One region of the Solibacillus sp. FSL W8-0474 genome, then DNA from elsewhere that is predicted to be linked to it. Evidence: a T-box and tRNA genes for the amino acid it is inferred to sense, from the RefSeq annotation. Region 1 holds a T-box; the other regions hold tRNA genes.
The links. A T-box is a leader RNA that pairs with one kind of tRNA and senses whether it is charged. The one in region 1 lies ahead of ileS (isoleucine--tRNA ligase), so its partner is inferred to be a tRNA-Ile.
Positions count from the first base shown of each region.

Region 1 (10,305 bases):
AAATATGTTCCATGTTCTTTCTCCTTTCATTTTTTAGTAATGTTCACGGGGATGTTAAATGTCTTCATTTCAAACAAAAAACCCTCTAGAAGTTCTAGAGGGTTTGAAAAGGTCATGTTGAAAAAACTGCATACGGATATTTTTGCGCACAAAAATGCCGTAAATGCTTACATTATCCCTTCTCAGCCTCTCTGGACTGCCATTAAAGGTGAACAATATTCTGAATAGTAGCGTCTACCTGCTTGCTCTCGTCAAGGTCTGTAGCTCACTGTAGTCAGTATATGCCTCATCAATTTAGAAGTCAATAAGCATTTTGAAGGTCAGACAACTGAAAATAAATATTTAAATAATCTTAATTATCCGTCAATAATTTTCATTCAAAACTAAATTATCTAATATATAGCTAATCTGTACCTTCTATCAATTTTATATACCCTTCATTCTCCATTAGTTGTTCAGGCTCGGCAATTGATAAATATAAATACAAATTCCCCATAGGAGTTGTCTCAGCTTTTACTATATGAGAAGTTTCACTTGAATAAAGGTAATGGTCTCCATAAGCCGTAAATTTCATTCCATTGTATGCCTTATATATTTTTTCAAACTGTTCTTCATTTGTATTCAGAAGTAACATTGAAAATAACTTCTCATCATAAAAGTAAAATCTGGCCTCTCCCTTATAATCTAATATAAAGTCAGCACCATTGCCGTCCTCCTGAATCTCTGTTAACTCACTGTTGGCTATTAGTTCTGCTACTCGAATTTCTGTTAAATTCTTTTCTCCTAAGCGTTCTACTATATCTGATTTTGAATCGCCTAAAGTAAATCCATTCAAATAAAATAAACCATGTTCTTCATAAAATTGCGGTTGAGTAAAATCAAGTTGCGGGGTATTAGCTGAATGCTGATTATCGCTCATTATTTGGTTTAACATAAAGAAGAACATACTTAATGTGAAAATTGCGCTGATTATTATAAAACGCCATCTATATTTTGGTTTTGGTTGTTTATTCTCGATCTCTTGCACTACATTTTGCATAACGCGTTGTTTCATTATTTTTAAATCTTTTATCTCATTAGGTGTATAGTTATCCATTTAGCAGCACCTCCCATTCAATATCTTTCAATTCATCCTTTAATAATTCTTTTCCTCTTCTTAGTCGTGTTTTGATCGTACTTTCTGAAGTAGCTAGTAAAAGAGCGATCTCACTAATTTTCATATCATTAAAATAATAATAGATAAGTACTTCTCTATGTTTTAATGGCAATTCTAGGATTGCATCACCAACGATTGTTTGCTCATCTTTCCTAACCAAACCATCTGAATCTATTTTACTCGTTGAAGGAAAAATTTTTTGCAGTTGTACTTTTTTATATGTCCAGCTTTTTAAGTAATCTTTACTTTTATTAGCGGTCATTTTGTATAAAAAAGCTTTTAGTTCTCCACGTTCTTCATATTTATATTGAGCATGATAGATCTTTATAAATACTTCCTGTACAATATCCTCTGCTGCCTGGCGATCCTTTACGTAGTAATAAGCTAAACGAATTAACGGCTCTGTATAGAGATTCATTATTTCTTTTAAATCATGAATAGTTAACAAGAATACAACTCCTTTCTCTAATTATTAACGATTTCCAATATGCGAGAGTTTGGATTTATAAAAATATTTTTATGAATGTTTGGATTTCTCAGCAAGACCAATTAATAATGTGGTATATATTGTATTATTTTACATTATTTAAACGATAAAAAATAACTTTTTCCTTGTCCTCCTAAAATAAGATTAGAGTTTACCGTTATTTGAATGATGTAGCTCATTTTTAGGTTAATTTTAAAATAACGGAAATTCGTTCCTCTATTTATCTCGTTACGCAATTCAATCTGGGAGGCAAGCCGCCCGGAATCCCTGTCCCGGAACGGCAAAAAACCGAACCCTCTAAAGGATTCGGTTGCTCTTTTAAGAAATGTATTACCCGCGTAACTCTTCTATTAATTGTTTGAAGTCTTCCGGTAGTGGTGATTCAAACTCTAAATATTCTTTCGTTACTGGATGGATAAATCCTAATACACCTGCATGTAATACTTGTCCGCCGAAATCAATTGTTTTCTTTGGACCGTATTTTGGATCCCCTGCCAATGGGAAACCGATATAATTCATGTGCACACGGATTTGGTGTGTTCTTCCTGTCTCTAAGCGACATTCAACTAAAGTAAACTCACCGAAACGCTCTATCACTTGGAAGTGTGTCACAGCATGTTTGCCTTTATCTACAACCGCTTGCTTTTGGCGATCTTTTTGATCACGCCCGATTGGAGCATCAATTGTTCCTTTTTCGTGGGCAATATGACCATGTACGAGCGCTGTATATTTTCGTGTTACCGATTTATCGACTAATTGATTCACTAATCCTTCATGGGCAACATCATTTTTGGCAACCATTAATAAGCCCGAAGTATCTTTATCAATACGGTGCACAATTCCTGGACGTGCTACACCGTTAATGCCTGATAAATCTTTACAATGATGCATTAAGCCGTTTACTAAAGTACCTGAAGTATGCCCAGGTGCTGGGTGTACCACCATACCACGTGGTTTGTTTACAACTAATACGTCTGCATCTTCATAAACAATTTCTAAATCTAAATCTTCAGGAACGATTTCTAAATCTTCTACTTCAGGAACGTCTACTTCAATGACATCCCCTTGTTTTACTTTGTATTTTGCTTTTACTTTTACGCCATTTACTAAAATGCGCTCTTCCTCAAGCCAATTGCCAATTTGTGAACGTGACCATGATTCTTCCATTTGTGAAAGTGCCTTATCAATACGTTCTCCAGTAAGTTCCTCTATCGTTAATGTGACTACTGCCATTATTTCACCTTTTTCTTATCCTTTTTTTCTTCTAGAATGATCGTAATAAAGAGCATGACTACAGCAATTGTCAATGCTGCATCAGCTATATTGAAGATTGGGAAGTGATAATTGACTACCGGTATATAAACATCGACAAAATCAACAACTTCTCCACGGAATAAACGGTCAATAAAGTTTCCAACCGCACCACCTAAAAGTAGCATTAAACTAATATGATAAAGTGGCTTACCCTTTGCTTCTGTATGATTAAAATAAATAATGGCGATAATGACAGCAACTGTTACGATTGTGAACAACCACATTTGTCCTTCCAACATGCCCCATGCTGCACCACGGTTACGATGCGATAGGATGCCAAACCAAGGATCCCAAACACTGATGCGTTCACTTAATTCCATATTTTTAACGACTAGCCATTTTGTCCATTGATCTAAAATGACTGCAACTATAGCTATTCCGTAATATTTATACACAGCAAATCCTCCGTTTACGATATATCTTTCCTATCTTAACATAATTGTAGGGTTGAACGATAATTTAAACATGATAAAAGTGTCTAAAGAAGGAAAATAAAGTTCGTCTTTTAGTGAAAAGGAATCTACTTTTAAAACTTTATTAGCTAATAAATGTAGTGGCTTCTACTTATGATACGCGCTGTTCCATTTTCTGAGTGAAAAGGTTCTACTTTTCATAATAAACGTTCTACTTTCAAAACCACATTTGCTAATAAAAGCAGTGGCTTAATATAAAAAAGCTTATTTAGCCACGATAACTAAATAAGCTGCTACTTAGCTTATGCCAAAGAACAATCGAAATCCTGCCATTGTCACGACTCCGGCAATCACTGTTTTCGATAAACTTTTTGTAAGTAAAGCAATGAATAATGTCGGAATAAATACTAGCACATTCATCCATTGAACCGTAACGATTGCGTCTTCTTTCTCAAAGAATCCCTCAATTACGAGTGCCGATAATATACATACCGGTATGTAGGCAAGCCAGCGCAGGACAATTTTTGGCAATTTCATATTTTTCACTAATATAAACGGCAATACCCTAGGAATCCATGTTACTACAGCACAGCCTAAAATTAATAATACCATTGCTATAGAAGTTGTCATTTTTCCAATGCCACCCCAATCGATGCTACTACAACAGTTGATAATAGGACGGCTAAATGTCCGGGCATAAAGTAGAGCATTCCGTACATGCTGATGACCATAATGAAAATCAGCTTTATGTAATGCATTAATTTTTCTTTTGGAATACTTGCGAGTGTTAGAACAAGCAATGCCACAAACATTGCCACTAACGCATAGTCCAGCCCCCATTTTTCTGGATTCGGCAGCCATTGACCAATGACTCCACCTATAGTACACGCCGCAATCCAAGTCGTATACGCTGTAATATTTAATCCATTCATCCATTTCCCGCCAAGGCGCCCTTCTTTTCCTGCTGTAACGACAGATACACCGAACGTTTCATCGGTCAGTAATGTGCCAAAGCCTATGTTGCGCAATGTTGAATACTTAGTGAAATACGGTGCAATCGTTAAGGACATTAATAAATGGCGCAAATTTACGATGAAAATAGTGATGATAACCGCAGTAACTGGTGCACCCGCTAAATACAGTCCACAAAAGATAAACTGTGCTGATCCTGCGTATACAAGCACCGACAGTAAAAATATCTCAAGTAAAGAAATTCCAGATGCAATTCCAACGACACCAAATGCAAGACCGATACTTATATAGCCGAGTAAAGTCGGAATACAATCTTTTACCCCCTGGATGAATGTATCAGGTGTAAATAGCCTTTGTTCTACTTGTGCCAAAGCTATATCACTCCTAAATTTTTTATTTTTCAGAAAACTAAAAATGCTATAAAGAACGCCATTACCTTATCGGCAACAGCGTTCTAATTTTTTTATACGTAATAGTCTTCTACAACATCCGCACAGCGTTTACATAAAGTTGCATGTGATTCGCTCGTACCTACTGTTTCTGAAATTGTCCAGCAACGCTCACATTTTTCACCGTCTGCTTTTTCTACTACTAAAGCTGTTTTCTCTAGTACTAAAGCTTCTTCCGGTGCATTTTCTTTACTGCCGGCGATAAAGAATTGAGAAACGATAGAAAGCTGTGCAAAGTCGATATTTGCATCATTTAACAGTTCGATTGTTTCACTATCTGCATAAACTGAAATTTTTGCTTCTAATGATTTACCGATTGTTTTAGCATTACGCGCCTCTTCTAACGCTTTTAATACTTCATTTCTTACTACAATTACTTTCGCCCACTTTGTACGTAATTCGGCAAAATTTTCTTGCTCCACAGCTTCAGGGAAGTCTGTTAATTGGACAGATTGTGGTTTGCCTTCGAATTCAATGTAGCTCCATAATTCTTCTGTAGTATGTGGAATAATTGGAGTTAATAATTTTACTAACGCCATTAATGTGTCATACATTACTGTTTGCATCGCACGACGGTATTTATTATCTTTTCCTTCGATATATACAACGTCTTTTGCAATATCTAAATAGAAAGAAGATAATTCGATCGCTACGAAGTTATTCACTGTTGTATAAACTGTCGAGAAATCATAACGGTCATATGCAGCACGAACTGTTTTAATAACATCTTGTAAGCGCATATACATATATTGATCCATTTCACGTAAATCTTCATATGCCACACGGTCAGTCAGTTCGTTGAAGTCTGTAACGTTACCGTGCAGGAAGCGTAGTGTATTACGAACTTTACGGTATGTTTCAGAAACTTGCTTCAGCATATCCATTGAAATACGAACATCACCTGTATAATCAACAGATGCTACCCACATCCGAATAATATCGGCACCATATTGACCCATAACTTTGATTGGATCAATCGTGTTTCCTAGTGATTTTGACATTTTGCGTCCTTCACCGTCTAATACGAAGCCATGTGTTAATAGGCCTTTATATGGTGCATGACCATTAATGGCAACAGATGTGATTAGTGACGAGTTGAACCAGCCACGGTGTTGGTCGGAACCTTCCAAATAAAGGTCTGCCGGATATTTCATACCGCGTTCTGCAAGTACACCTTGGTGCGATGAACCTGAGTCGAACCAAACATCCATAATGTCATTTTCTTTTGTAAATTTACCGTTCGGGCTACCTTCATGCGTAAAGCCTTCCGGTAATAATTCTTTCGCTTCGCGCTGGAACCAAATATTTGAACCGTGCTCACGGAATAATTTTGAAACATGTGCAATTGTTTCAGGTGTGATAATTGGTTCGCCATTTTCTGCGTAGAAAATTGGAATTGGTACACCCCATGCACGTTGACGGGAAATTACCCAGTCACCACGGTCACGAATCATATTGTAAAGACGTGTCTCACCCCATGCAGGTGTAAACTCAGTTGCAGAAACCGCATCTAATAACTCATTACGGAACATTTCTACAGATGCGAACCATTGTGGTGTTGCACGGTAAATTACTGGTTTTTTTGTACGCCAGTCATGTGGGTATGAGTGTTGGAATTTAGAAACGCTCAATAACGCGCCTTCTTCTTTTAATTTTTCAATTACAATTGGATTAGCTTTTTCATAGAATAATCCTTCAAAGCCTGGCGCTTCATCCGTGTAGCAACCACCGTTATCGACTGGTGATAAAATATCCAAGCCGTATTGTTTACCTACTTGATAGTCATCTTCACCATGACCTGGTGCTGTGTGTACACATCCTGTACCAGCTTCAGCCGTTACGTGCTCACCAACCATTACTAATGAATCGCGTTTGTAAATTGGATGCTCCGCTACGATCATATCAAGGTCTGCGCCTTTTACTTCCTGAACGATTTGCACATCTTCCCAACCGAATGTAGAAGCTAATTTATCTAATAAATCTTTCGCTACGATATATTTGCCGCCGTTTGCTTCAACTACAGCATATGTGAATTCAGGATTTACTGAAATCCCTAAGTTTGCTGGAATTGTCCATGGTGTCGTTGTCCAAATAACAAATTTTGCATCTGCAGGAACTACACCTTTTGCATCTTTAATTCCAAATGCTACGTAGATTGAATAAGATTCAACGTCTTTATATTCAATTTCTGCTTCTGCTAATGCAGATTCAGAAGATGGTGACCAGTAAACAGGTTTTAACCCTTTGTAAATATAGCCTTTTTCCGCCATTTTACCGAAAACTTCAATTTGGCGTGCTTCAAACTCCGGTTTTAATGTGATATAAGGATTTTCCCAATCACCACGTACACCTAGACGTCGGAATTGACCTTTTTGGTTTTCAACTTGTTCATAAGCATATTTTTCACAAAGCTGACGGAATTCTGCTACCGACATCTCTTTACGCTTAACACCTTTATTCGTTAACGCCTGCTCGATTGGTAAACCGTGTGTATCCCACCCTGGAATATAAGGTACATGGAAACCTGTCATCGATTTTTGACGATTGATCATGTCTTTTAATACTTTGTTTAATGCATGCCCGATATGGATATCACCGTTAGCATATGGAGGACCATCATGTAATACATAGTGTGGACGGTCTTTTGTGCGCTCTAACACCAATTTATTGATGTCCATTTCATCCCATTGTGCCTGAACTTGCGGCTCCTTCGTTGGTAATCCTCCGCGCATCGGGAAGTCGGTTTTCGGCATTAATAACGTATCTTTATACTCTACCATTTAAAATTCCTCCTAATTATCTTATTGCTTGCTGATTACTGATTGTTGATTTCCATTCCGGGTCGGGGGCCAACACTATGTTGGTCACGAATGCGTTGTCACAGGACGTGACGATTTTAGCATTCGTTCCATCTCCCCTCCATTCCAATCAACGTTTAAGCAAATGATTTAGCGTTCTATACTAATCATAATTTTATTAACGCTCTAAAGGATTTGGATACTTTTCAAACAACAAAAAAGCCCCTCCATCCCTTATAGAAAAGGGACGAGGAGCATTAGTCTCGTGGTACCACCCTAAATTCGCTAAAAATATAGCCTCATTAGACACTGTAACGTCGTGTTCTACGAAATAGCTTACTTAACAATTACACTTTAGCTTTTGCCAGAGGAATTTCTTTATTTCGGAGGTGTCTTGGACGCCTGCTTCATAAAGTTGTAATTTCAGCTATTTAGCTCAGGAGTGATTTTCATTTTAACCTGCTTCGTTCGAGCTCTCACCGTCCTCGAATCGCTAAACCACAATGTTAAATTTACTGTCTCCGTCAACGCATGATGCATTATGCATCCTATTCATTATTTTTCAGTATATGAAAAGGCTAGATGAAATGTCAAGCCCCCACTATTAATAGACCGCATTTTCATCATTTTGACTATCTTCATTAGTCTCATGACGATTATTATCCTGTATTTCCGTTAAATCGACATCATATTCTAACAAACGATCCCAATCATCCGTATTTAACAAATCTAGTTGAGCTTCTACCAGCATTTTAAAACGATTACGGAAAACTTTAGATTGCTTTTTTAATTCGTCAATTTCAATTGCAATTTTTCGTGCTTTTGTTAAGGCATCATTTACAATACGATCTGCATTTTTCTCGGCTTCTTTGACGATTAATTTTGCCTCTTTTTCTGAGTTGCGACGTACTTCACCCGCAGCTTCCTGTGCAACGATAATCGACTTTTGTAATGTGTCTTCCAAAGAATTATAATGATTCATTTGAGTAGACATCATTTTCACTTTCTCTTCCAGATCCTTTTTCTCACGCAAAATAATTTCATAGTCTTTAATAATCTGATCTAAAAACTCATTTACTTCGTCTTCAGCGTATCCACGGAATCCACGCGTAAATTCTTTATTATGTATATCAAGAGGGGATAATGGCATATCGTTCTACTCTCCTTTTTTACGTATGTTCTTAAGAGTATTATAATCGTTTCTCTAATGAATAACATCATATTTCCCCAAAAACAGATGAAAATTTATACTTTTTGCTCTAAACGTCCTACTTGCAAACGTATTTTATCTTTTTTCGTTCGCCCTTCTGTCATGATGACTTTCATGCGTCCATAGCCGCGCGCAGAAATAATATCCCCTTCCTGTAATTCGAAGGCGACCGCTTCACGCACTGTCCAATTTACTTTTACTTTGCCTGCCTGAATTAAACTTTGCGACTTTTGCCGTGAAATATTGGTAATTGTTGCAAGTACAACATCTAAACGCATCGATGACACAGTATGTGAACTTTCACTCCATTGCTCCTCATTTAAAATATATGGTGTATCAGGGTTTACTACTTCAGCATGCACCTTTACTTTGCCAATTCCCGATAAGTTTGCTCTTACATAATCAGCTATTTCTGTTGCCAATGCAAATTGCACTGTATTTTCACTAAGTCGTATATCCCCAAACTTTCCACGATCCAAGCCAATGGACAAAAGTGCACCTAATACATCAGGATGGCGGAGCTGCACAAATTTTGATGGATAGTTTAACGAATAAACTTCTATTTGAAAATCTGATTCTTCCGGCTGTAAATAGGAAGGGGCAATCAACATGCGCTTGCGCTCTGCCTCTTCAAAAACTCCTTCTGTAAACACTTGAAGATCTTCCGATTGCTGAATGATGGATTGCACGATAAAACGTTGTCGCGGATCTAAAAAATCAGTCAGCTTTGGGGCGTAACGATCCTCTACTTCACGTTGCCAACCGATTACCTGCTCAATAAATGGTTGCTCATCTTTGCGGAAATGTTGTATTAAATGCTCCATCATTATGCCTACTTTCTTATAGAATGTCTTTCTATTTTTTCCACTTTTCTTTTAAAATAAACTTCTCGTAAAACATTAATTTATATTTCTTTATTAAAATAAAGAAAACTCCTACATTGGCAGGAGTTCTTGCAATTATATTATAAGAAAAATGCTAGTACGCTATAAACGCCACGCTCAATGAATACTAATGCAAATAAACCTACAATTGGTGAAATATCAATCATACCAATCGGCGGAATAAATTTACGGAAAAAACCTAGATAAGGTTCACATACTGTTTCAAGGAAACGACCAACTGCTGAATCTTGTAGTGCTGGAATCCAAGACATTAATATGTAACCAATCAGCATAAAGCGATACACAATAAATGCTGTATTTACAATTGAAAATATAATCATTTTTTTACCTCACAAAATTTAATTACTCAAACGTTAAATTAGAAATTTCTCCTGATACTTCTACGTTTTCTGGTGTACATAAGAAAATATCATTTCCAATACGTTGAATATCTCCACCTAAAGCATACACTGTTCCGCTTAAAAAATCGATAATTCGTTTCCCTTGGTCACGATCGATTCGCTGTAAATTAACTACGGTAGCGCGCTTGTTCTTTAAATGTTCTGCGATATCCTGTGCTTCAGCATATACTCTAGGCTCTATTAGAACAAGTTTTGAATTT
Region 1 is NZ_JBBOQJ010000001.1:934,540-944,844, reverse strand. It holds gene pyrR (bifunctional pyr operon transcriptional regulator/uracil phosphoribosyltransferase PyrR) at 1-13, opposite strand, end outside; gene NYE67_RS04620 (hypothetical protein) at 404-1,096, opposite strand; gene NYE67_RS04615 (sigma-70 family RNA polymerase sigma factor) at 1,089-1,604, opposite strand; gene NYE67_RS04610 (RluA family pseudouridine synthase) at 1,974-2,876, opposite strand; gene lspA (signal peptidase II) at 2,876-3,352, opposite strand; gene NYE67_RS04600 (AzlD domain-containing protein) at 3,668-4,000, opposite strand; gene NYE67_RS04595 (AzlC family ABC transporter permease) at 3,997-4,713, opposite strand; gene ileS (isoleucine--tRNA ligase) at 4,806-7,571, opposite strand; T-box leader at 7,830-8,126, opposite strand; gene NYE67_RS04585 (DivIVA domain-containing protein) at 8,194-8,739, opposite strand; gene NYE67_RS04580 (YlmH family RNA-binding protein) at 8,835-9,623, opposite strand; gene NYE67_RS04575 (YggT family protein) at 9,764-10,024, opposite strand; gene NYE67_RS04570 (cell division protein SepF) at 10,047-10,305, opposite strand, start outside.

Region 2 (10,305 bases), 540 kb from region 1:
GCATAATCTCATTTCTACCAGTCTCTGTCACTACGTGAGTTTCTCTTAGGTTGAAAAGAAGCTTCAAGTTTTTAACTAACTGCTCCATAAAAGCACACCTTTAAATAATTATTTTAATAACTTTTCAACGGTTGGAATATCTGCTGGTGCAAAATCTAGTTCATTGAGTGATGCACGCTTTACCCACTTCGTATCTGAATGCTCTAAAGCAACAGGTGTTCCATTCACAATTTTAGCCATATAGGTTTCAAGACGAACGATAAACGTACCATAATCATAAGTTGTATCTTCAACTTTATCGCCTACAACAATTTCACAAGTAAATTCTTCTAAAATCTCGCGTTTTAATGCTTGCTGTGGTGTTTCATCTTTCTCAATCTTTCCACCTGGAAACTCCCAATAGTTTGGTAATGACATTTGAGGGCTACGTTGTGCACAGTAAATTTCCTGTTTATCGTTTTCGATAATAGCTCCAACGACATGTACTTGTTTTTTCAAAATTAATCATTCCATTCTTAATTAATAACCTAATTATAGCTTGTGAGTGTTTAGTAGAGGTTAATAAGGTTTTAAATAACTGTTCACTTGCCCTATAGTATATACTTTTGTATATATATGGTATTTAATTGGGTTTGCAAATTTACAAAAACAGCAAGATTAGAGCCATTAATGATGTACTAGAGGGTTTGAAGATAAAACTAATTAAAGAGGGGGGAGAATTGAAATGAAAAAATTATTATGTTTATTGTTATTTACATTTATATTAACAGCTTGTAATTCATCGAAAATGAGTATTACTGAAATTCAAAACATTCCTAATAAAGTACAGGAAATTATAAACCCCGACTATCAGCTTCAATGGATTAATAATATCGATAAGAATGCCAGCTATATTATTTTTCAATCTACTGATAATGTTACCCCGGACCTTGAAGTAGTTGATAACATATTAAACATAAAACTGGATAGCACGGGTCAAAAAAATAACGAGTTGAAAATGTATGTATATAAACTCAATCGTGGTGATGCAGAGTTTGACACGATAAACGTGAAAGTAAACGGGCAGGATACACCAATAGATAGTCTTACAGGTTTTTAAGGAGAATAGAGAAATTGTATGATTGGTAATGCCAGTTTCATTGCCTCTCTCAATCCAGTTACGGATGTAACAACTCCAACAGCAATCCTATTAATTATTGAAAAGGTATAGAAGAGACATCTCACTTCTGAATAATGTGTTTGAATTTCTGATAACAGCTAAGTTACCAAGTGGATTTCCCTCACTTTAGGGGGTAAGTAACGGTATTTGAAAATTTATTTTTTACGTGTATATAATAAGAAGAGAAAAGAAAGAATAAAAAAAGAGAAAAAAACATTTTAAAAAGTGTTGACGTTTATTTAAATGGCGTGTATAGTTATACAAGTCGCCGAGAGAAAACGCGACAAACGGACAAAATGAACCTTGAAAACTGAACAAGCAACGTTAATGAAACAAGCTTCTTAAATGAAGCAAACAATAGATTTTAACTTTTAATTAAGTTGAATCGCTAGCAAAGCAAATGAGCTTTCAAACTACTTTTATGGAGAGTTTGATCCTGGCTCAGGACGAACGCTGGCGGCGTGCCTAATACATGCAAGTCGAGCGGATGATGAGAGAAGCTTGCTTCTCTCTGATTTAGCGGCGGACGGGTGAGTAACACGTGGGTAACCTACCTTATAGATTGGGATAACTCCGGGAAACCGGGGCTAATACCGAATAACACTTTTAAACACATGTTTGAAAGTTGAAAGACGGTTTCGGCTGTCACTATAAGATGGACCCGCGGCGCATTAGCTAGTTGGTGAGGTAACGGCTCACCAAGGCAACGATGCGTAGCCGACCTGAGAGGGTGATCGGCCACACTGGGACTGAGACACGGCCCAGACTCCTACGGGAGGCAGCAGTAGGGAATCTTCCACAATGGACGAAAGTCTGATGGAGCAACGCCGCGTGAGTGAAGAAGGATTTCGGTTCGTAAAACTCTGTTGCAAGGGAAGAACAAGTAGCGTAGTAACTGGCGCTACCTTGACGGTACCTTGTTAGAAAGCCACGGCTAACTACGTGCCAGCAGCCGCGGTAATACGTAGGTGGCAAGCGTTGTCCGGAATTATTGGGCGTAAAGCGCGCGCAGGTGGTTCCTTAAGTCTGATGTGAAAGCCCCCGGCTCAACCGGGGAGGGTCATTGGAAACTGGGGAACTTGAGTGCAGAAGAGGATAGTGGAATTCCAAGTGTAGCGGTGAAATGCGTAGAGATTTGGAGGAACACCAGTGGCGAAGGCGACTGTCTGGTCTGTAACTGACACTGAGGCGCGAAAGCGTGGGGAGCAAACAGGATTAGATACCCTGGTAGTCCACGCCGTAAACGATGAGTGCTAAGTGTTGGGGGGTTTCCGCCCCTCAGTGCTGCAGCTAACGCATTAAGCACTCCGCCTGGGGAGTACGGTCGCAAGACTGAAACTCAAAGGAATTGACGGGGGCCCGCACAAGCGGTGGAGCATGTGGTTTAATTCGAAGCAACGCGAAGAACCTTACCAGGTCTTGACATCCCGGTGACCACTATGGAGACATAGTTTCCCCTTCGGGGGCAACGGTGACAGGTGGTGCATGGTTGTCGTCAGCTCGTGTCGTGAGATGTTGGGTTAAGTCCCGCAACGAGCGCAACCCTTATTCTTAGTTGCCATCATTCAGTTGGGCACTCTAAGGAGACTGCCGGTGATAAACCGGAGGAAGGTGGGGATGACGTCAAATCATCATGCCCCTTATGACCTGGGCTACACACGTGCTACAATGGACGATACAAACGGTTGCCAACCCGCGAGGGGGAGCTAATCCGATAAAATCGTTCTCAGTTCGGATTGTAGGCTGCAACTCGCCTACATGAAGCCGGAATCGCTAGTAATCGCGGATCAGCATGCCGCGGTGAATACGTTCCCGGGCCTTGTACACACCGCCCGTCACACCACGAGAGTTTGTAACACCCGAAGTCGGTGAGGTAACCTTTATGGAGCCAGCCGCCGAAGGTGGGATAGATGATTGGGGTGAAGTCGTAACAAGGTAGCCGTATCGGAAGGTGCGGCTGGATCACCTCCTTTCTAAGGATTATTTCGGAATCATTCTCATGGAGAATGAAACATTAACGTTTGCTGTTCAGTTTTGAAGGTTCATTCTTAATTGAATGAAATACTTCAAAACACTTGCTCCTGCGGTTACTCGTCGCAAATATGCGAAGAAGTAAGACAGGAAGCATATTCGTTCTTTGAAAACTGGATAAAACGACATTGAAAGCAATAAAACAAATTTCTATTTTATAGAAATGTAACAAGTCAAGCAATTGACGTGTAAACTTAAATCTTGGATTTTATCCAAGTGTTAACTTTTGGTTAAGTTAATAAGGGCGCACGGTGGATGCCTTGGCACTAGGAGTCGATGAAGGACGGCACTAACACCGATATGCCTCGGGGAGCTGTAAGTAAGCTTTGATCCGGGGATTTCCGAATGGGGGAACCCACTATCTTTAATCGGATAGTATCTACACGTGAATACATAGCGTGATGAGGACAGACGCAGGGAACTGAAACATCTAAGTACCTGCAGGAACAGAAAGAAAATTCGATTCCCTGAGTAGCGGCGAGCGAAACGGGAAGAGCCCAAACCAAAGAGCTTGCTCTTTGGGGTTGTAGGACACTCTATACGGAGTTACAAAAGAATGAGTTAGACGAAGCGACTTGGAAAGGTCCGCGAAACAAGGTAAAAGCCCTGTAGTCAAAAGTTCATTCCCTCCAGAGTGTATCCTGAGTACGGCGGAACACGTGAAATTCCGTCGGAATCCGGGAGGACCATCTCCCAAGGCTAAATACTACCTAGTGACCGATAGTGAACCAGTACCGTGAGGGAAAGGTGAAAAGCACCCCGGAAGGGGAGTGAAATAGATCCTGAAACCGTGTGCCTACAAGTAGTTAGAGCCCGTTAATGGGTGATAGCGTGCCTTTTGTAGAATGAACCGGCGAGTTACGATTACGTGCGAGGTTAAGTTGAGAAGACGGAGCCGCAGCGAAAGCGAGTCTGAATAGGGCGAATTAGTACGTGGTCGTAGACCCGAAACCAGGTGATCTACCCATGTCCAGGGTGAAGGTGAGGTAACACTCACTGGAGGCCCGAACCCACGCACGTTGAAAAGTGCGGGGATGAGGTGTGGGTAGCGGAGAAATTCCAATCGAACCTGGAGATAGCTGGTTCTCTCCGAAATAGCTTTAGGGCTAGCCTCGTGATTGAGAATACCGGAGGTAGAGCACTGTTTGGACTAGGGGGGCATCTCGCTTTACCGAATTCAGACAAACTCCGAATGCCGGATATTTATACACGGGAGTCAGACTGCGAGTGATAAGATCCGTAGTCAAGAGGGAAACAGCCCAGACCACCAGCTAAGGTCCCCAAGTAATCGTTAAGTGGAAAAGGATGTGGCGTTGCTTAGACAACCAGGATGTTGGCTTAGAAGCAGCCATCATTTAAAGAGTGCGTAATAGCTCACTGGTCGAGTGACGCTGCGCCGAAAATGTATCGGGGCTAAACGATTCACCGAAGCTGTGGATGCATACTTTGAGTATGCGTGGTAGGAGAGCGTTCTAATAGCGTTGAAGTCAGACCGGAAGGACTGGTGGAGCGATTAGAAGTGAGAATGCCGGTATGAGTAGCGAAACATGGGTGAGAATCCCATGCACCGTATGACTAAGGTTTCCTGAGGAAGGCTCGTCCGCTCAGGGTTAGTCGGGACCTAAGCCGAGGCCGATAGGCGTAGGCGATGGACAACAGGTTGATATTCCTGTACCACCTCCTCACCGTTTGAGAAATGGGGGGACGCAGTAGGATAGGGTAAGCACGCCGTTGGTTGCGCGTGTTCAAGCAGTAAGGCGTGTATGTAGGCAAATCCGCATACTTTAACGTTGAGCTGTGATGACGAGCTCTTATGAGCGAAGTTCCTGATTTCACACTGCCAAGAAAAGCCTCTATCGAGGTGAGAGGTGCCCGTACCGCAAACCGACACAGGTAGTCGAGGAGAGAATCCTAAGGTGTGCGAGAGAACTCTCGTTAAGGAACTCGGCAAAATGACCCCGTAACTTCGGGAGAAGGGGTGCTTCTTTGGGTGCATAGCCTAGAGAAGCCGCAGTGAATAGGCCCAGGCGACTGTTTAGCAAAAACACAGGTCTCTGCAAAACCGTAAGGTGACGTATAGGGGCTGACGCCTGCCCGGTGCTGGAAGGTTAAGAGGAGCGGTTAGCGCAAGCGAAGCTGTGAATTGAAGCCCCAGTAAACGGCGGCCGTAACTATAACGGTCCTAAGGTAGCGAAATTCCTTGTCGGGTAAGTTCCGACCCGCACGAAAGGCGTAACGATCTGGGCACTGTCTCAACGAGAGACTCGGTGAAATTATAGTACCTGTGAAGATGCAGGTTACCCGCGACAGGACGGAAAGACCCCGTGGAGCTTTACTGTAGCCTGATATTGAATTTTGGTACAACTTGTACAGGATAGGTAGGAGCCAGAGATCCCGGAGCGCCAGCTTCGGAGGAGGCGTCGGTGGGATACTACCCTGGTTGTATTGAACTTCTAACCCATGCCCCTTAGCGGGGTAGGAGACAGTGTCAGGCGGACAGTTTGACTGGGGCGGTCGCCTCCTAAAGAGTAACGGAGGCGCCCAAAGGTTCCCTCAGAATGGTTGGAAATCATTCGAAGAGTGTAAAGGCATAAGGGAGCTTGACTGCGAGACCTACAAGTCGAGCAGGGTCGAAAGACGGGCTTAGTGATCCGGTGGTTCCGCATGGAAGGGCCATCGCTCAACGGATAAAAGCTACCCCGGGGATAACAGGCTTATCTCCCCCAAGAGTCCACATCGACGGGGAGGTTTGGCACCTCGATGTCGGCTCATCGCATCCTGGGGCTGTAGTCGGTCCCAAGGGTTGGGCTGTTCGCCCATTAAAGCGGTACGCGAGCTGGGTTCAGAACGTCGTGAGACAGTTCGGTCCCTATCCGTCGTGGGCGTAGGAAATTTGAGAGGAGCTGTCCTTAGTACGAGAGGACCGGGATGGACACACCGCTGGTGTACCAGTTGTCTTGCCAAAGGCATCGCTGGGTAGCTATGTGTGGACGGGATAAGTGCTGAAAGCATCTAAGCATGAAGCCCCCCTCAAGATGAGATTTCCCATTACGCAAGTAAGTAAGACCCCTGAAAGACGATCAGGTAGATAGGTTCGAGGTGGAAGTGCGGTGACGCATGTAGCTGACGAATACTAATCGGTCGAGGACTTAACCACATTTTATTGCACAAATTCAATGAACCGTTTATCCAGTTTTGAAAGAATGAAATTCTTTCAATAGTGAAGTGATGATGGCAAAGAGGTCACACCCGTTCCCATACCGAACACGGAAGTTAAGCTCTTTAGCGCCGATGGTAGTTGGGGGCTTCCCCCTGCGAGAGTAGGACATCGCTTCGCTTATTTTTTTTGGAGGATTAGCTCAGCTGGGAGAGCACCTGCCTTACAAGCAGGGGGTCGGCGGTTCGAACCCGTCATCCTCCACCATTTTATGCAAGAGCCATTAGCTCAGTTGGTAGAGCATCTGACTTTTAATCAGAGGGTCGAAGGTTCGAGTCCTTCATGGCTCACCAGTTTTTTATAAACTATATACTGTCAGAATAAAAATATCCTATGTATAGCTTATTACTGAAGTAGTTATTACTTCTATATTATAAATGCCGGGGTGGCGGAACTGGCAGACGCACAGGACTTAAAATCCTGCGGTGAGTGATCACCGTGCCGGTTCGATTCCGGCCCTCGGCACCATTTTTAATAATAAGCGCCCGTAGCTCAATTGGATAGAGCGTCTGACTACGGATCAGAAGGTTGTGGGTTCGACTCCTGCCGGGCGCGCCATATATATTAATGTAGCTTGCTTGAGAATATCAGCAATAAATAACCACATTAAAATTAAGATAAAATAATACTTATGGCTACCTAGCTCAGCTGGCTAGAGCATTCGGTTCATACCCGAAAGGTCGTGGGTTCGACTCCCTCGGTAGCCATCTTATGGATTTATAGATTCATCTAATTATTTTGGAGGTATACCCAAGTCCGGCTGAAGGGATCGGTCTTGAAAACCGACAGGCGGGTAACACCGCGCGGGGGTTCGAATCCCTCTACCTCCTCCATTTTATCTATATGGTATTAATACATATTTAAGCAAGAGAAGAAATAATATTGTCGCGGGGTGGAGCAGTGGTAGCTCGTCGGGCTCATAACCCGAAGGTCACAGGTTCAAGTCCTGTCCCCGCAACCAAATGGTCCCGTGGTGTAGCGGTTAACATGCCTGCCTGTCACGCAGGAGATCGCCGGTTCGATCCCGGTCGGGACCGCCATTTGTGGGTTTGTAGCTCAGTTGGTAGAGCATTAGATTGAAGCTCTAAGTGTCGGCGGTTCGATTCCGTCCAAACCCACCATTTATGCGGGTGTAGTTTAGTGGTAAAACCTCAGCCTTCCAAGCTGATGTTGTCGGTTCGATTCCGATCACCCGCTCCAGTTTTTTAATAAGGGCCTATAGCTCAGCTGGTTAGAGCGCACGCCTGATAAGCGTGAGGTCGATGGTTCGAGTCCATTTAGGCCCACCAAATAATTCATTATTCCGAAGTAGCTCAGTTGGTAGAGCATCCGGCTGTTAACCGGCAGGTCGCAGGTTCGAGTCCTGCCTTCGGAGCCAAATAGGCCCGTTGGTCAAGTGGTTAAGACACCGCCCTTTCACGGCGGTAACACGGGTTCGAATCCCGTACGGGTCATTTTAAAGCATGTAGCATAGGCTGCATGTTTTTTATTTTTGTCAGGAATACGATGCTATTGCTTTGGTTCAAAATTAAAGATAAAAAATGAAAAAATAAAATTTTATTGAAACATAACATACCTATTACCAATCCATACTATAAACAATAATCAGAAAATAAAAATTCATTTAACATCTTAAAGTTGCGACTCAATAATGTTTCTCCTCCAATATTGGAAGCATTCTATAAAGTAAGGGTTAAATATCCACAAGTGGTATTAAATAACCTTATATATTATTTGAAAATAACTTCCTTTCTATTCTAAAAAACCTATAATTAATAGCAGGAGGTTAAAAAATGAATAAAATATTTAGTGCATTACTAACATTGATTCTTATAATATCAATGTCTTTACCAGCAACCACTGCACAGGCGGAACAGGTCTTTACTGATGTACCGCCAAAGCATAGTAACTATAATGATATAGCTTATTTATTAAATAAAGGTATTATTTCTGCAGACAAAAAAGCGTATGGTGTGAAGGATATTGTGACGCGTGAGGAAGTAGCAGTCATGGTAGCAAAGGCTGTCGGACTGGATGGTACAAAACGTGCCACGAAGTTCAAAGATATACCCAAAACACATGCCAATAGTGGCTATATTCAATCTGCTGTGGAAGCAGGGATTATCAACGGCTATACAGATGGTACGTTTAAGCCGACGACAAAAGTAACGCGTGGACATATGGCGGCGTTTATTGCACGTGCATTCGATCTGCCTAACGGTACGAAAACTTTCAAAGACGTGAAAAAAGGGCATACTGCATATGAAGCCGTGAGCCAATTAGCAGCAGCAAAAATTACAACCGGTTATGAGGATGGTACGTTTAAACCAGCCAATAATTTAACGCGCGCACATATTTCTGCCTTTCTAGCACGAGCAGTGAAATATCAGGAAAACCTAAACTCATCGAAAAAAATGAAAGTCCACTTTTTAGATGTAGGACAAGGGGACTCGATATTCATTCAGGCGCCAAATGGTAAAACAATGCTTATAGATGCCGGGACAAAGGATTATGGCAATACAGTTGTTTCGTACTTAAAAGCACAAAATGTGAAGAAGCTCGATTACATTGTCGCAACTCATCCTGATGCAGATCATATCGGCGGGTTAAATGCAGTTATTCAAGCGTTTGAGGTAGGGGAGTTTATCAACAGTGGTAAATCTCATACAACAGTGACGTATGAGAAATTACTGGAAACTGTTTTAAGTAAAAATATCCGCTATAAAGAACCAACTGTTGGGGAAACAATTAATTTAGATAGTGAAGTAAAAACACAAGTTTTAGCAGTTGATGCAAAGACAAGTAACACAAACGATGCATCCATTGTATTGAAGCTTACGTATAAAAATGTATCATTTTTATTAATGGGTGATGCTGACACTGAAGTAGAGGCACAAATCTCAAAGGCATATAATGTGTCGGTAACGGTATTAAAAGCGGGTCATCACGGATCAAGTACAAGTAGCTCACTGTCATTCTTGAAAAAGGTTAAGCCTGAAGCGATTGTTTTAAGCTACGCAAAAGACAACAGCTATGGTCATCCACATAAAGAAGTGGTGGCAAATATTAAAACAATCGGTACAAAAGCTTATGCAACAGCTGAGGCAGGTACAATTGTTGCTACAACAAATGGTCAAACGTATTCGATTAATGCAAAAGAATTCATTGTACCGATAACAACACCAACACCAACAACGCCTACGAAACCAATAGGTGATGTAAGCTCAGGTATTTACGTTATTCCGGGAGCACCGACTTCATTTAAAAACTGTACAGAAATGCGTAAATATTACCCTTCTGGTGTCAGCTCATCTCACCCTGCTTATGCAGCAGCAAGAGACGGGGATAAAGATGGTTGGGCTTGTGAATTATAATAGTAAACAGGTAAAAGGGTGGCCAATTAAGGGCATCTGTCATTAAATAAAGCGCACCGGTTCATTTAAAGAATCGGTACGCTTTTTTATTTGGAAGAAGTTAACCTAGGAAATTTACGAGTTACTTAATCGATACTTGTTAATTTCCTTTTGCATGTGACTATATAATTCATGTTCTTCGATAGTTTCCAATATTAATAACCCCCGCTGGATATAGTCGGCACCTTCTTCTTTTTGATTTAAATTATATAGGCAAATTCCTTTGCGTATATAGACGATAGCCATTTGATAATGCATTTTAAAACTTTTTACTTTAGGTATAAGTAGATCAAGTTGCTGCAAAGCTTTATCTTCTAATTTATCCTTTATTAACATTAAGCTATAATTCAGTCTGAAGTTAACTTCTATACGGTTAATTGATTGGAAATCTTTATACTTTTTAAGGGATTTCTCGACATATTCAATTGTTAAATGGGCTACTTCTACCGGGAAAAGGAAGAAAATAGCGTTTATTATATATAAGT
Region 2 is NZ_JBBOQJ010000001.1:398,106-408,410, forward strand. It holds gene NYE67_RS01970 ((deoxy)nucleoside triphosphate pyrophosphohydrolase) at 109-498, opposite strand; gene NYE67_RS01975 (membrane lipoprotein lipid attachment site-containing protein) at 725-1,099, shown strand; rRNA gene NYE67_RS01980 (16S ribosomal RNA) at 1,578-3,132, shown strand; rRNA gene NYE67_RS01985 (23S ribosomal RNA) at 3,419-6,347, shown strand; rRNA gene rrf (5S ribosomal RNA) at 6,412-6,527, shown strand; tRNA gene NYE67_RS01995 (tRNA-Val) at 6,539-6,614, shown strand; tRNA gene NYE67_RS02000 (tRNA-Lys) at 6,625-6,700, shown strand; tRNA gene NYE67_RS02005 (tRNA-Leu) at 6,787-6,875, shown strand; tRNA gene NYE67_RS02010 (tRNA-Arg) at 6,889-6,965, shown strand; tRNA gene NYE67_RS02015 (tRNA-Met) at 7,041-7,114, shown strand; tRNA gene NYE67_RS02020 (tRNA-Ser) at 7,148-7,240, shown strand; tRNA gene NYE67_RS02025 (tRNA-Met) at 7,294-7,368, shown strand; tRNA gene NYE67_RS02030 (tRNA-Asp) at 7,372-7,447, shown strand; tRNA gene NYE67_RS02035 (tRNA-Phe) at 7,453-7,528, shown strand; tRNA gene NYE67_RS02040 (tRNA-Gly) at 7,534-7,607, shown strand; tRNA gene NYE67_RS02045 (tRNA-Ile) at 7,620-7,696, shown strand; tRNA gene NYE67_RS02050 (tRNA-Asn) at 7,710-7,785, shown strand; tRNA gene NYE67_RS02055 (tRNA-Glu) at 7,790-7,861, shown strand; gene NYE67_RS02060 (S-layer homology domain-containing protein) at 8,201-9,781, shown strand; gene NYE67_RS02065 (helix-turn-helix domain-containing protein) at 9,896-10,305, opposite strand, start outside.
Region 2: it encodes a tRNA-Ile, which carries the amino acid that the T-box ahead of ileS (isoleucine--tRNA ligase) is inferred to sense. The anticodon was not compared.

Region 3 (10,305 bases), 2.0 Mb from region 1:
AAGCGACTTGGAAAGGTCCGCGAAACAAGGTAAAAGCCCTGTAGTCAAAAGTTCATTCCCTCCAGAGTGTATCCTGAGTACGGCGGAACACGTGAAATTCCGTCGGAATCCGGGAGGACCATCTCCCAAGGCTAAATACTACCTAGTGACCGATAGTGAACCAGTACCGTGAGGGAAAGGTGAAAAGCACCCCGGAAGGGGAGTGAAATAGATCCTGAAACCGTGTGCCTACAAGTAGTTAGAGCCCGTTAATGGGTGATAGCGTGCCTTTTGTAGAATGAACCGGCGAGTTACGATTACGTGCGAGGTTAAGTTGAGAAGACGGAGCCGCAGCGAAAGCGAGTCTGAATAGGGCGAATTAGTACGTGGTCGTAGACCCGAAACCAGGTGATCTACCCATGTCCAGGGTGAAGGTGAGGTAACACTCACTGGAGGCCCGAACCCACGCACGTTGAAAAGTGCGGGGATGAGGTGTGGGTAGCGGAGAAATTCCAATCGAACCTGGAGATAGCTGGTTCTCTCCGAAATAGCTTTAGGGCTAGCCTCGTGATTGAGAATACCGGAGGTAGAGCACTGTTTGGACTAGGGGGGCATCTCGCTTTACCGAATTCAGACAAACTCCGAATGCCGGATATTTATACACGGGAGTCAGACTGCGAGTGATAAGATCCGTAGTCAAGAGGGAAACAGCCCAGACCACCAGCTAAGGTCCCCAAGTAATCGTTAAGTGGAAAAGGATGTGGCGTTGCTTAGACAACCAGGATGTTGGCTTAGAAGCAGCCATCATTTAAAGAGTGCGTAATAGCTCACTGGTCGAGTGACGCTGCGCCGAAAATGTATCGGGGCTAAACGATTCACCGAAGCTGTGGATGCATACTTTGAGTATGCGTGGTAGGAGAGCGTTCTAATAGCGTTGAAGTCAGACCGGAAGGACTGGTGGAGCGATTAGAAGTGAGAATGCCGGTATGAGTAGCGAAACATGGGTGAGAATCCCATGCACCGTATGACTAAGGTTTCCTGAGGAAGGCTCGTCCGCTCAGGGTTAGTCGGGACCTAAGCCGAGGCCGATAGGCGTAGGCGATGGACAACAGGTTGATATTCCTGTACCACCTCCTCACCGTTTGAGAAATGGGGGGACGCAGTAGGATAGGGTAAGCACGCCGTTGGTTGCGCGTGTTCAAGCAGTAAGGCGTGTATGTAGGCAAATCCGCATACTTTAACGTTGAGCTGTGATGACGAGCTCTTATGAGCGAAGTTCCTGATTTCACACTGCCAAGAAAAGCCTCTATCGAGGTGAGAGGTGCCCGTACCGCAAACCGACACAGGTAGTCGAGGAGAGAATCCTAAGGTGTGCGAGAGAACTCTCGTTAAGGAACTCGGCAAAATGACCCCGTAACTTCGGGAGAAGGGGTGCTTCTTTGGGTGCATAGCCTAGAGAAGCCGCAGTGAATAGGCCCAGGCGACTGTTTAGCAAAAACACAGGTCTCTGCAAAACCGTAAGGTGACGTATAGGGGCTGACGCCTGCCCGGTGCTGGAAGGTTAAGAGGAGCGGTTAGCGCAAGCGAAGCTGTGAATTGAAGCCCCAGTAAACGGCGGCCGTAACTATAACGGTCCTAAGGTAGCGAAATTCCTTGTCGGGTAAGTTCCGACCCGCACGAAAGGCGTAACGATCTGGGCACTGTCTCAACGAGAGACTCGGTGAAATTATAGTACCTGTGAAGATGCAGGTTACCCGCGACAGGACGGAAAGACCCCGTGGAGCTTTACTGTAGCCTGATATTGAATTTTGGTACAACTTGTACAGGATAGGTAGGAGCCAGAGATCCCGGAGCGCCAGCTTCGGAGGAGGCGTCGGTGGGATACTACCCTGGTTGTATTGAACTTCTAACCCATGCCCCTTAGCGGGGTAGGAGACAGTGTCAGGCGGACAGTTTGACTGGGGCGGTCGCCTCCTAAAGAGTAACGGAGGCGCCCAAAGGTTCCCTCAGAATGGTTGGAAATCATTCGAAGAGTGTAAAGGCATAAGGGAGCTTGACTGCGAGACCTACAAGTCGAGCAGGGTCGAAAGACGGGCTTAGTGATCCGGTGGTTCCGCATGGAAGGGCCATCGCTCAACGGATAAAAGCTACCCCGGGGATAACAGGCTTATCTCCCCCAAGAGTCCACATCGACGGGGAGGTTTGGCACCTCGATGTCGGCTCATCGCATCCTGGGGCTGTAGTCGGTCCCAAGGGTTGGGCTGTTCGCCCATTAAAGCGGTACGCGAGCTGGGTTCAGAACGTCGTGAGACAGTTCGGTCCCTATCCGTCGTGGGCGTAGGAAATTTGAGAGGAGCTGTCCTTAGTACGAGAGGACCGGGATGGACACACCGCTGGTGTACCAGTTGTCTTGCCAAAGGCATCGCTGGGTAGCTATGTGTGGACGGGATAAGTGCTGAAAGCATCTAAGCATGAAGCCCCCCTCAAGATGAGATTTCCCATTACGCAAGTAAGTAAGACCCCTGAAAGACGATCAGGTAGATAGGTTCGAGGTGGAAGTGCGGTGACGCATGTAGCTGACGAATACTAATCGGTCGAGGACTTAACCACATTTTATTGCACAACTCAATGAAACGTTTATCCAGTTTTGAAAGAATGATTCTTTCAAAGGGTTCCAAGACATAAGCTGTATTGGAAGCCGAAAATAGTGAAGTGATGATGGCAAAGAGGTCACACCCGTTCCCATACCGAACACGGAAGTTAAGCTCTTTAGCGCCGATGGTAGTTGGGGGCTTCCCCCTGTGAGAGTAGGACGTCGCTTCGCAAAAATATGGAGGATTAGCTCAGCTGGGAGAGCATCTGCCTTACAAGCAGAGGGTCGGCGGTTCGAGCCCGTCATCCTCCACCATTTCTAAATGCCGGTGTAGCTCAGTTGGTAGAGCAACTGACTTGTAATCAGTAGGTCGAGGGTTCGACTCCTTTCGCCGGCACCATTTAGAGAGCCATTAGCTCAGTTGGTAGAGCATCTGACTTTTAATCAGAGGGTCGAAGGTTCGAGTCCTTCATGGCTCACCAGTTTTATATTGTCTGCTGCGGGTGTGGCGGAATTGGCAGACGCACTAGACTTAGGATCTAGCGCCGCAAGGCGTGGGGGTTCGACTCCCTTCACCCGCACCATTTTAATTTCAAATACTGTCAGAGTAAAAATATCTTATGCATTTTGCGGAAGTAGTTCAGTGGTAGAACACCACCTTGCCAAGGTGGGGGTCGCGAGTTCGAACCTCGTCTTCCGCTCCAAAAATGCCGGGGTGGCGGAACTGGCAGACGCACAGGACTTAAAATCCTGCGGTGAGTGATCACCGTGCCGGTTCGATTCCGGCCCTCGGCACCATCTTTACTATATAATTTGCGCCCGTAGCTCAATTGGATAGAGCGTCTGACTACGGATCAGAAGGTTGTGGGTTCGACTCCTGCCGGGCGCGCCAAATTTCGGAATGTAGCTCAGCTTGGTAGAGCACTTGGTTTGGGACCAAGGGGTCGTAGGTTCGAATCCTGTCATTCCGACCATTATTTAAGGGGCCTTAGCTCAGCTGGGAGAGCGCCTGCCTTGCACGCAGGAGGTCAGCGGTTCGATCCCGCTAGGCTCCACCATAAATATGTAACCAATAAAGATCCTGGCGGTGTAGCTCAGCTGGCTAGAGCATTCGGTTCATACCCGAAAGGTCGTGGGTTCGACTCCCTCCGCCGCTATCTTAAGGACCTTTAGCTCAGTTGGTTAGAGCAGACGGCTCATAACCGTCCGGTCACAGGTTCGAGTCCTGTAAGGTCCACCAGTTAAATCAATAGTAATTATGGAGGTATACCCAAGTCTGGCTGAAGGGATCGGTCTTGAAAACCGACAGGCGGGTAACACCGCGCGGGGGTTCGAATCCCTCTACCTCCTCCATTTATTTACTGGGTAGCTAAAGCAGGGTTAAAGAAAATAGTATTATCGCGGGGTGGAGCAGTGGTAGCTCGTCGGGCTCATAACCCGAAGGTCACAGGTTCAAGTCCTGTCCCCGCAACCAAATGGTCCCGTGGTGTAGCGGTTAACATGCCTGCCTGTCACGCAGGAGATCGCCGGTTCGATCCCGGTCGGGACCGCCATTTGTGGGTTTGTAGCTCAGTTGGTAGAGCATTAGATTGAAGCTCTAAGTGTCGGCGGTTCGATTCCGTCCAAACCCACCATTTATGCGGGTGTAGTTTAGTGGTAAAACCTCAGCCTTCCAAGCTGATGTTGTCGGTTCGATTCCGATCACCCGCTCCAGTTTTTAAAATAAGGGCCTATAGCTCAGCTGGTTAGAGCGCACGCCTGATAAGCGTGAGGTCGATGGTTCGAGTCCATTTAGGCCCACCAAATAATTCATTATTCCGAAGTAGCTCAGTTGGTAGAGCATCCGGCTGTTAACCGGCAGGTCGCAGGTTCGAGTCCTGCCTTCGGAGCCATTTTATATTCATGGGGACATACTCAAGAGGCTGAAGAGGCGCCCCTGCTAAGGGTGTAGGTCGCGTAAGCGGCGCGAGGGTTCAAATCCCTCTGTCTCCGCCATGGGCCCGTTGGTCAAGTGGTTAAGACACCGCCCTTTCACGGCGGTAACACGGGTTCGAATCCCGTACGGGTCATACATAAGAAGAGAAAAACGCTAAGTACCTAGAAAAGTACTTAGCGTTTTTTATATACTTTAATAATATGGTTCTATAATATTAAGAAGAGACAAATGAATAAAAGTGTGTTTTAATTTGGCAAGCAATAAAGCATAGTACAAATCCCGTGAAATAACTGCTTATTTGAATTAACAATGTCCTAGAAAGCTTTTATTGTATACTTATAGGTAAACCTTTCAACAATGAGATTGATGTAGTCTCCTTCGTTCTAATACAGAAATAATACCATTGGAGCTTTTCTAAAAGCGAGGATATAAAGACTAAGTAATTAAAGTAATAGAGGGATTAGATAACAAATCTACTCATTTTATATTACATTAATTAAATTTATTTTTTGAAATATATAGTTAAAAGTACATGAAATACCATATAAATTTAAATGTTATTATTCAGAAATAATATTCATAATATACAAATATGATTTATATTTATAAAAAATGAAAACAACTATTGAAAAAATGGAGAAAAAATATTAAAATTTCGTTATGCTAAGTAATCGGTTTTATTAGAAATTGAGACAAGTTATTGTAAACATAGAAAAAAATATTATTTTTGAAAAAATTTTTAAAAAGAGTATTGCATTATTTCGAGAATACTGATATTATAAATCTTGTCCTTAAGAGAAAGGATAAACATTACATAAACTAAAAGATGAATATCCCATGGAGGATTAGCTCAGCTGGGAGAGCACCTGCCTTACAAGCAGGGGGTCGGCGGTTCGAGCCCGTCATCCTCCACCATTTCTAAATGCCGGTGTAGCTCAGTTGGTAGAGCAACTGACTTGTAATCAGTAGGTCGAGGGTTCGACTCCTTTCGCCGGCACCATTTAGAGAGCCATTAGCTCAGTTGGTAGAGCATCTGACTTTTAATCAGAGGGTCGAAGGTTCGAGTCCTTCATGGCTCACCAGTTTTATATTGTCTGCTGCGGGTGTGGCGGAATTGGCAGACGCACTAGACTTAGGATCTAGCGCCGCAAGGCGTGGGGGTTCGACTCCCTTCACCCGCACCATTTTAATTTCAAATACTGTCAGAGTAAAAATATCTTATGCATTTTGCGGAAGTAGTTCAGTGGTAGAACACCACCTTGCCAAGGTGGGGGTCGCGAGTTCGAACCTCGTCTTCCGCTCCAAAAATGCCGGGGTGGCGGAACTGGCAGACGCACAGGACTTAAAATCCTGCGGTGAGTGATCACCGTGCCGGTTCGATTCCGGCCCTCGGCACCATCTTTACTATATAATTTGCGCCCGTAGCTCAATTGGATAGAGCGTCTGACTACGGATCAGAAGGTTGTGGGTTCGACTCCTGCCGGGCGCGCCAAATTTCGGAATGTAGCTCAGCTTGGTAGAGCACTTGGTTTGGGACCAAGGGGTCGTAGGTTCGAATCCTGTCATTCCGACCATTATTTAAGGGGCCTTAGCTCAGCTGGGAGAGCGCCTGCCTTGCACGCAGGAGGTCAGCGGTTCGATCCCGCTAGGCTCCACCATAAATATGTAACCAATAAAGATCCTGGCGGTGTAGCTCAGCTGGCTAGAGCATTCGGTTCATACCCGAAAGGTCGTGGGTTCGACTCCCTCCGCCGCTATCTTAAGGACCTTTAGCTCAGTTGGTTAGAGCAGACGGCTCATAACCGTCCGGTCACAGGTTCGAGTCCTGTAAGGTCCACCAGTTAAATCAATAGTAATTATGGAGGTATACCCAAGTCTGGCTGAAGGGATCGGTCTTGAAAACCGACAGGCGGGTAACACCGCGCGGGGGTTCGAATCCCTCTACCTCCTCCATTTATTTACTGGGTAGCTAAAGCAGGGTTAAAGAAAATAGTATTATCGCGGGGTGGAGCAGTGGTAGCTCGTCGGGCTCATAACCCGAAGGTCACAGGTTCAAGTCCTGTCCCCGCAACCAAATGGTCCCGTGGTGTAGCGGTTAACATGCCTGCCTGTCACGCAGGAGATCGCCGGTTCGATCCCGGTCGGGACCGCCATTTGTGGGTTTGTAGCTCAGTTGGTAGAGCATTAGATTGAAGCTCTAAGTGTCGGCGGTTCGATTCCGTCCAAACCCACCATTTATGCGGGTGTAGTTTAGTGGTAAAACCTCAGCCTTCCAAGCTGATGTTGTCGGTTCGATTCCGATCACCCGCTCCAGTTTTTAAATAAGGGCCTATAGCTCAGCTGGTTAGAGCGCACGCCTGATAAGCGTGAGGTCGATGGTTCGAGTCCATTTAGGCCCACCAAATAATTCATTATTCCGAAGTAGCTCAGTTGGTAGAGCATCCGGCTGTTAACCGGCAGGTCGCAGGTTCGAGTCCTGCCTTCGGAGCCATTTTATATTCATGGGGACATACTCAAGAGGCTGAAGAGGCGCCCCTGCTAAGGGTGTAGGTCGCGTAAGCGGCGCGAGGGTTCAAATCCCTCTGTCTCCGCCATGGGCCCGTTGGTCAAGTGGTTAAGACACCGCCCTTTCACGGCGGTAACACGGGTTCGAATCCCGTACGGGTCATACATAAGAAGAGGAAAAGCTAAGTACTTAGAAAAGTACTTAGCTTTTTTGTATATAAGGAGATGACAATTTGACAGAGCTTTTAAAAATGTTTGATAAAGACTATAAAGAAATAGGTGTTGAACATCGTGAAATAATTCATGAAAGAGGATATTGGCATGAAGTATTCCATTGTTGGGTTATTGAAAAAATTAATGCAGAGTGGCATATTTACTTTCAACTGAGAAGTAAATATAAAAAGGATTACCCATGCCAATACGATATTACTGCTGCTGGTCATTTACTTTCTACAGAAACTGTAGAAGATGGAGTGCGAGAGCTTGAAGAGGAAATAGGTATTACTGCTAAGTTTTCACAATTAAAATCATTCGGAGTAATTCCATATAGTATCGAAAATGAATTAATAAAAGATAATGAATTTGCCAATATTTTTGTTTTTGAGTTGGTAGGAGGATTTGAGCAGTTTTCCATTCAACGTGAAGAAGTTGATGGAATGTATCGTGCTAAATGGGAACATTTTATGCAATTGGCTCAAGAAGCAGTGAAGGAAGTTGAAGTGACAGGATATCGCTATGAAAATGATGTTAAATGTTTTGAAGTGAAAAATATTAGTTTAAAACAAATGTCTACATTACCGAGAATGTACTTGAGTGAGTTAATTTCTAGAATGAAAAATTTTATGGAAGCACCCTAAATGATTAGGAATGCTTCCTTTTTTTTATAGTGCAATATCGATTGATTTTGAAAAATCATCCTTTCACCAATTATATTTGAAAATAAAAATTCAATTTATAACAAATTTCAATTGACCTTTACGTTACGTCATCCTTTATAGTACTAAATAAGAGGTGATGGCATGCTAGTAAATGAGTTGGCAAAGTTATCTGGTGTAAGTGCACGAACATTAAGGTACTATGATGAAATTGACTTGTTAAAGCCTTCAGCGGTCGAGCAAAATGGTTATAGAAAATATAATCAATCTGATATTGATCGACTTCAACAAATTCTATTTTATCGGGAGCTAGATTTTAAGCTAGAGGAGATTAAAAATTTATTAAACGATCCAAATTTTGAAGTAAAAGAAGTGTTAAAAAAACAATACGGGCTTATACAAAAAAAAAGAAATTATCTCGATAATTTACTTGAGACAATAAATCAAACAATCAATATGTTGGAAGGGGATATTAAAATGACAAATGAAGAGAAGTTTAAAGTGTTCAAAAATAAATTAGTGGAAGAAAACGAACAAAACTATGGGCAGGAAATTCGTGAAAAATATGGTGAGGAACAAGTTGAAGCAAGCTACGGCAAACTGAAAAATATGTCAGAAGAACAATACGAAGCTATGCAGCAGTTAGAGAAGCAGTTGTTTGAACGTTTAAAAGAAGCGATGGAACAAGGAGATACTACTTCAGCAATTGCTATGGAGGTTGCAGAGCTTCATAAACGTTGGTTAAGCTTTTCTTGGGCAAAATATACGAAAGAAGCGCATCTAGGATTAGCACAAATGTATATATACGATGAGCGCTTTATTTCGTATTATGATCAACAGGTTGGTAAAGGTGCTACTCTATTTTTGCATGATGCAATTAGTGCATATACAGCGATTAAATAAGTAGAGATGTTTTAGAAATCCTCATTTAGGTAATATTTAATTACCAGATAAAAGGGGGATTTAATATGAATAGCGATCAATTACAACAATTACGTCACACATTAGAGGATGAGCTTGCGACATTAGAGCAGTTTATCAATGAAGAACTGCCTGTTGAGGAAACAGAGTTATCCGCGATTGATAATCATCCAGCTGATGCAGCTACGGATTTGACAACAGTTATAACGGAACTTACGTTAAATGAATTGAAGGAAGAAGAAATCGAGAGAATTAAAACCGCATTAACTGCAATGGATGAGGGTACATATGGAAAATGTGCTGTATGTGGTGAAAACATTCCGTTTGGACGTTTAGAAGCGATTCCTACAGCTTTAACATGTGTTGATCATGCAGAAAAAGAAAATGTGGAATAATAAAAGAGGCATGTTGATGACAACATGCCTCTTTACTTTTAAAGAAAATATGAAAACAATAAACCAATCGCCAAAAGGAAACCAAAAATAGTGTTCGTTTGTGCAGTAAACTTCATAGCAGGCATTACTTCTAAAGGCTTTTCTTTAGCACGGAATAGTTTAATGGAATCGATTGGCTTTTTCGCACTTAATAATACAAGTAAAGCCCATGGTGTTAAATGCCCAAGAAAAACGAGACCTACTATCCAAATATAAGATACAACAAAAAATGCAGCAAGTATCGTTACGGCGTTATGACGGCCGACCAATATAGCCATCGTTTTGCGACCGCCTTCAGTATCTCCTACTATGTCACGGATGTTATTGGAAAGCATAATTGCTCCCACTAAAATCATACTAGGAACTGAGATTAATACTGCATCGAGTGTTACTTCCCCTGTTTGAATATAGAAGGCGATTAAAATAATACCCATCCCCATAACAGCTCCGGAAACTAACTCCCCAAAAGGTGAATAGGCAATCGGATATGGACCACCTGTATACAAGTAGCCAATAAGCATGCAAACAAGACCAACAGCTACTAACCACCACGAAGTCATCGCACATATGTATATGCCTAGAAGCATCGCCACTCCATAAAAGCTTAGCGCAATCATCATAATTGTCTTCGGTGCTACACCGTGCCGGACAATTGTACCCCCAATGCCGACTGAATTTTCGTTATCCAGTCCAAGCTTATAATCATAATATTCATTGAACATATTTGTAGCTGCCTGAATGAGCATACTAGCTATAAGCATTGCAAAAAACAATCCAAAATGAATTGTTTCATGGTCTATTGCAAGTGCCATTGAAGTACCTAGTAATACTGGTACAAATGAAGCTGTTAATGTATGGGGACGCGTTAAATGCCACCAAACTTTAAACCCTTTGTCCGCTTCAACGACTTTTGTCATAAAAAAACGCTCCTTACCAAATACAATTATCTAAACTATTGTAAAGCAATTACAACAAAAAGAACAGAGTGAAGCATGAATACATGTAACGATTGCTTGAAAAATGGTATGATAGGAGAGGTATTATTTAGAGAACGAACGCAAA
Region 3 is NZ_JBBOQJ010000001.1:2,950,972-2,961,276, reverse strand. It holds rRNA gene NYE67_RS15070 (23S ribosomal RNA) at 1-2,589, shown strand, start outside; rRNA gene rrf (5S ribosomal RNA) at 2,688-2,803, shown strand; tRNA gene NYE67_RS15060 (tRNA-Val) at 2,812-2,887, shown strand; tRNA gene NYE67_RS15055 (tRNA-Thr) at 2,897-2,972, shown strand; tRNA gene NYE67_RS15050 (tRNA-Lys) at 2,979-3,054, shown strand; tRNA gene NYE67_RS15045 (tRNA-Leu) at 3,072-3,156, shown strand; tRNA gene NYE67_RS15040 (tRNA-Gly) at 3,202-3,276, shown strand; tRNA gene NYE67_RS15035 (tRNA-Leu) at 3,282-3,370, shown strand; tRNA gene NYE67_RS15030 (tRNA-Arg) at 3,388-3,464, shown strand; tRNA gene NYE67_RS15025 (tRNA-Pro) at 3,470-3,546, shown strand; tRNA gene NYE67_RS15020 (tRNA-Ala) at 3,555-3,630, shown strand; tRNA gene NYE67_RS15015 (tRNA-Met) at 3,656-3,729, shown strand; tRNA gene NYE67_RS15010 (tRNA-Ile) at 3,736-3,812, shown strand; tRNA gene NYE67_RS15005 (tRNA-Ser) at 3,833-3,925, shown strand; tRNA gene NYE67_RS15000 (tRNA-Met) at 3,972-4,046, shown strand; tRNA gene NYE67_RS14995 (tRNA-Asp) at 4,050-4,125, shown strand; tRNA gene NYE67_RS14990 (tRNA-Phe) at 4,131-4,206, shown strand; tRNA gene NYE67_RS14985 (tRNA-Gly) at 4,212-4,285, shown strand; tRNA gene NYE67_RS14980 (tRNA-Ile) at 4,299-4,375, shown strand; tRNA gene NYE67_RS14975 (tRNA-Asn) at 4,389-4,464, shown strand; tRNA gene NYE67_RS14970 (tRNA-Ser) at 4,477-4,567, shown strand; tRNA gene NYE67_RS14965 (tRNA-Glu) at 4,570-4,641, shown strand; tRNA gene NYE67_RS14960 (tRNA-Val) at 5,348-5,423, shown strand; tRNA gene NYE67_RS14955 (tRNA-Thr) at 5,433-5,508, shown strand; tRNA gene NYE67_RS14950 (tRNA-Lys) at 5,515-5,590, shown strand; tRNA gene NYE67_RS14945 (tRNA-Leu) at 5,608-5,692, shown strand; tRNA gene NYE67_RS14940 (tRNA-Gly) at 5,738-5,812, shown strand; tRNA gene NYE67_RS14935 (tRNA-Leu) at 5,818-5,906, shown strand; tRNA gene NYE67_RS14930 (tRNA-Arg) at 5,924-6,000, shown strand; tRNA gene NYE67_RS14925 (tRNA-Pro) at 6,006-6,082, shown strand; tRNA gene NYE67_RS14920 (tRNA-Ala) at 6,091-6,166, shown strand; tRNA gene NYE67_RS14915 (tRNA-Met) at 6,192-6,265, shown strand; tRNA gene NYE67_RS14910 (tRNA-Ile) at 6,272-6,348, shown strand; tRNA gene NYE67_RS14905 (tRNA-Ser) at 6,369-6,461, shown strand; tRNA gene NYE67_RS14900 (tRNA-Met) at 6,508-6,582, shown strand; tRNA gene NYE67_RS14895 (tRNA-Asp) at 6,586-6,661, shown strand; tRNA gene NYE67_RS14890 (tRNA-Phe) at 6,667-6,742, shown strand; tRNA gene NYE67_RS14885 (tRNA-Gly) at 6,748-6,821, shown strand; tRNA gene NYE67_RS14880 (tRNA-Ile) at 6,834-6,910, shown strand; tRNA gene NYE67_RS14875 (tRNA-Asn) at 6,924-6,999, shown strand; tRNA gene NYE67_RS14870 (tRNA-Ser) at 7,012-7,102, shown strand; tRNA gene NYE67_RS14865 (tRNA-Glu) at 7,105-7,176, shown strand; gene NYE67_RS14860 (NUDIX hydrolase) at 7,247-7,870, shown strand; gene NYE67_RS14855 (MerR family transcriptional regulator) at 8,033-8,791, shown strand; gene NYE67_RS14850 (TraR/DksA C4-type zinc finger protein) at 8,857-9,204, shown strand; gene NYE67_RS14845 (1,4-dihydroxy-2-naphthoate polyprenyltransferase) at 9,243-10,160, opposite strand.
Region 3: it encodes a tRNA-Ile, which carries the amino acid that the T-box ahead of ileS (isoleucine--tRNA ligase) is inferred to sense. The anticodon was not compared.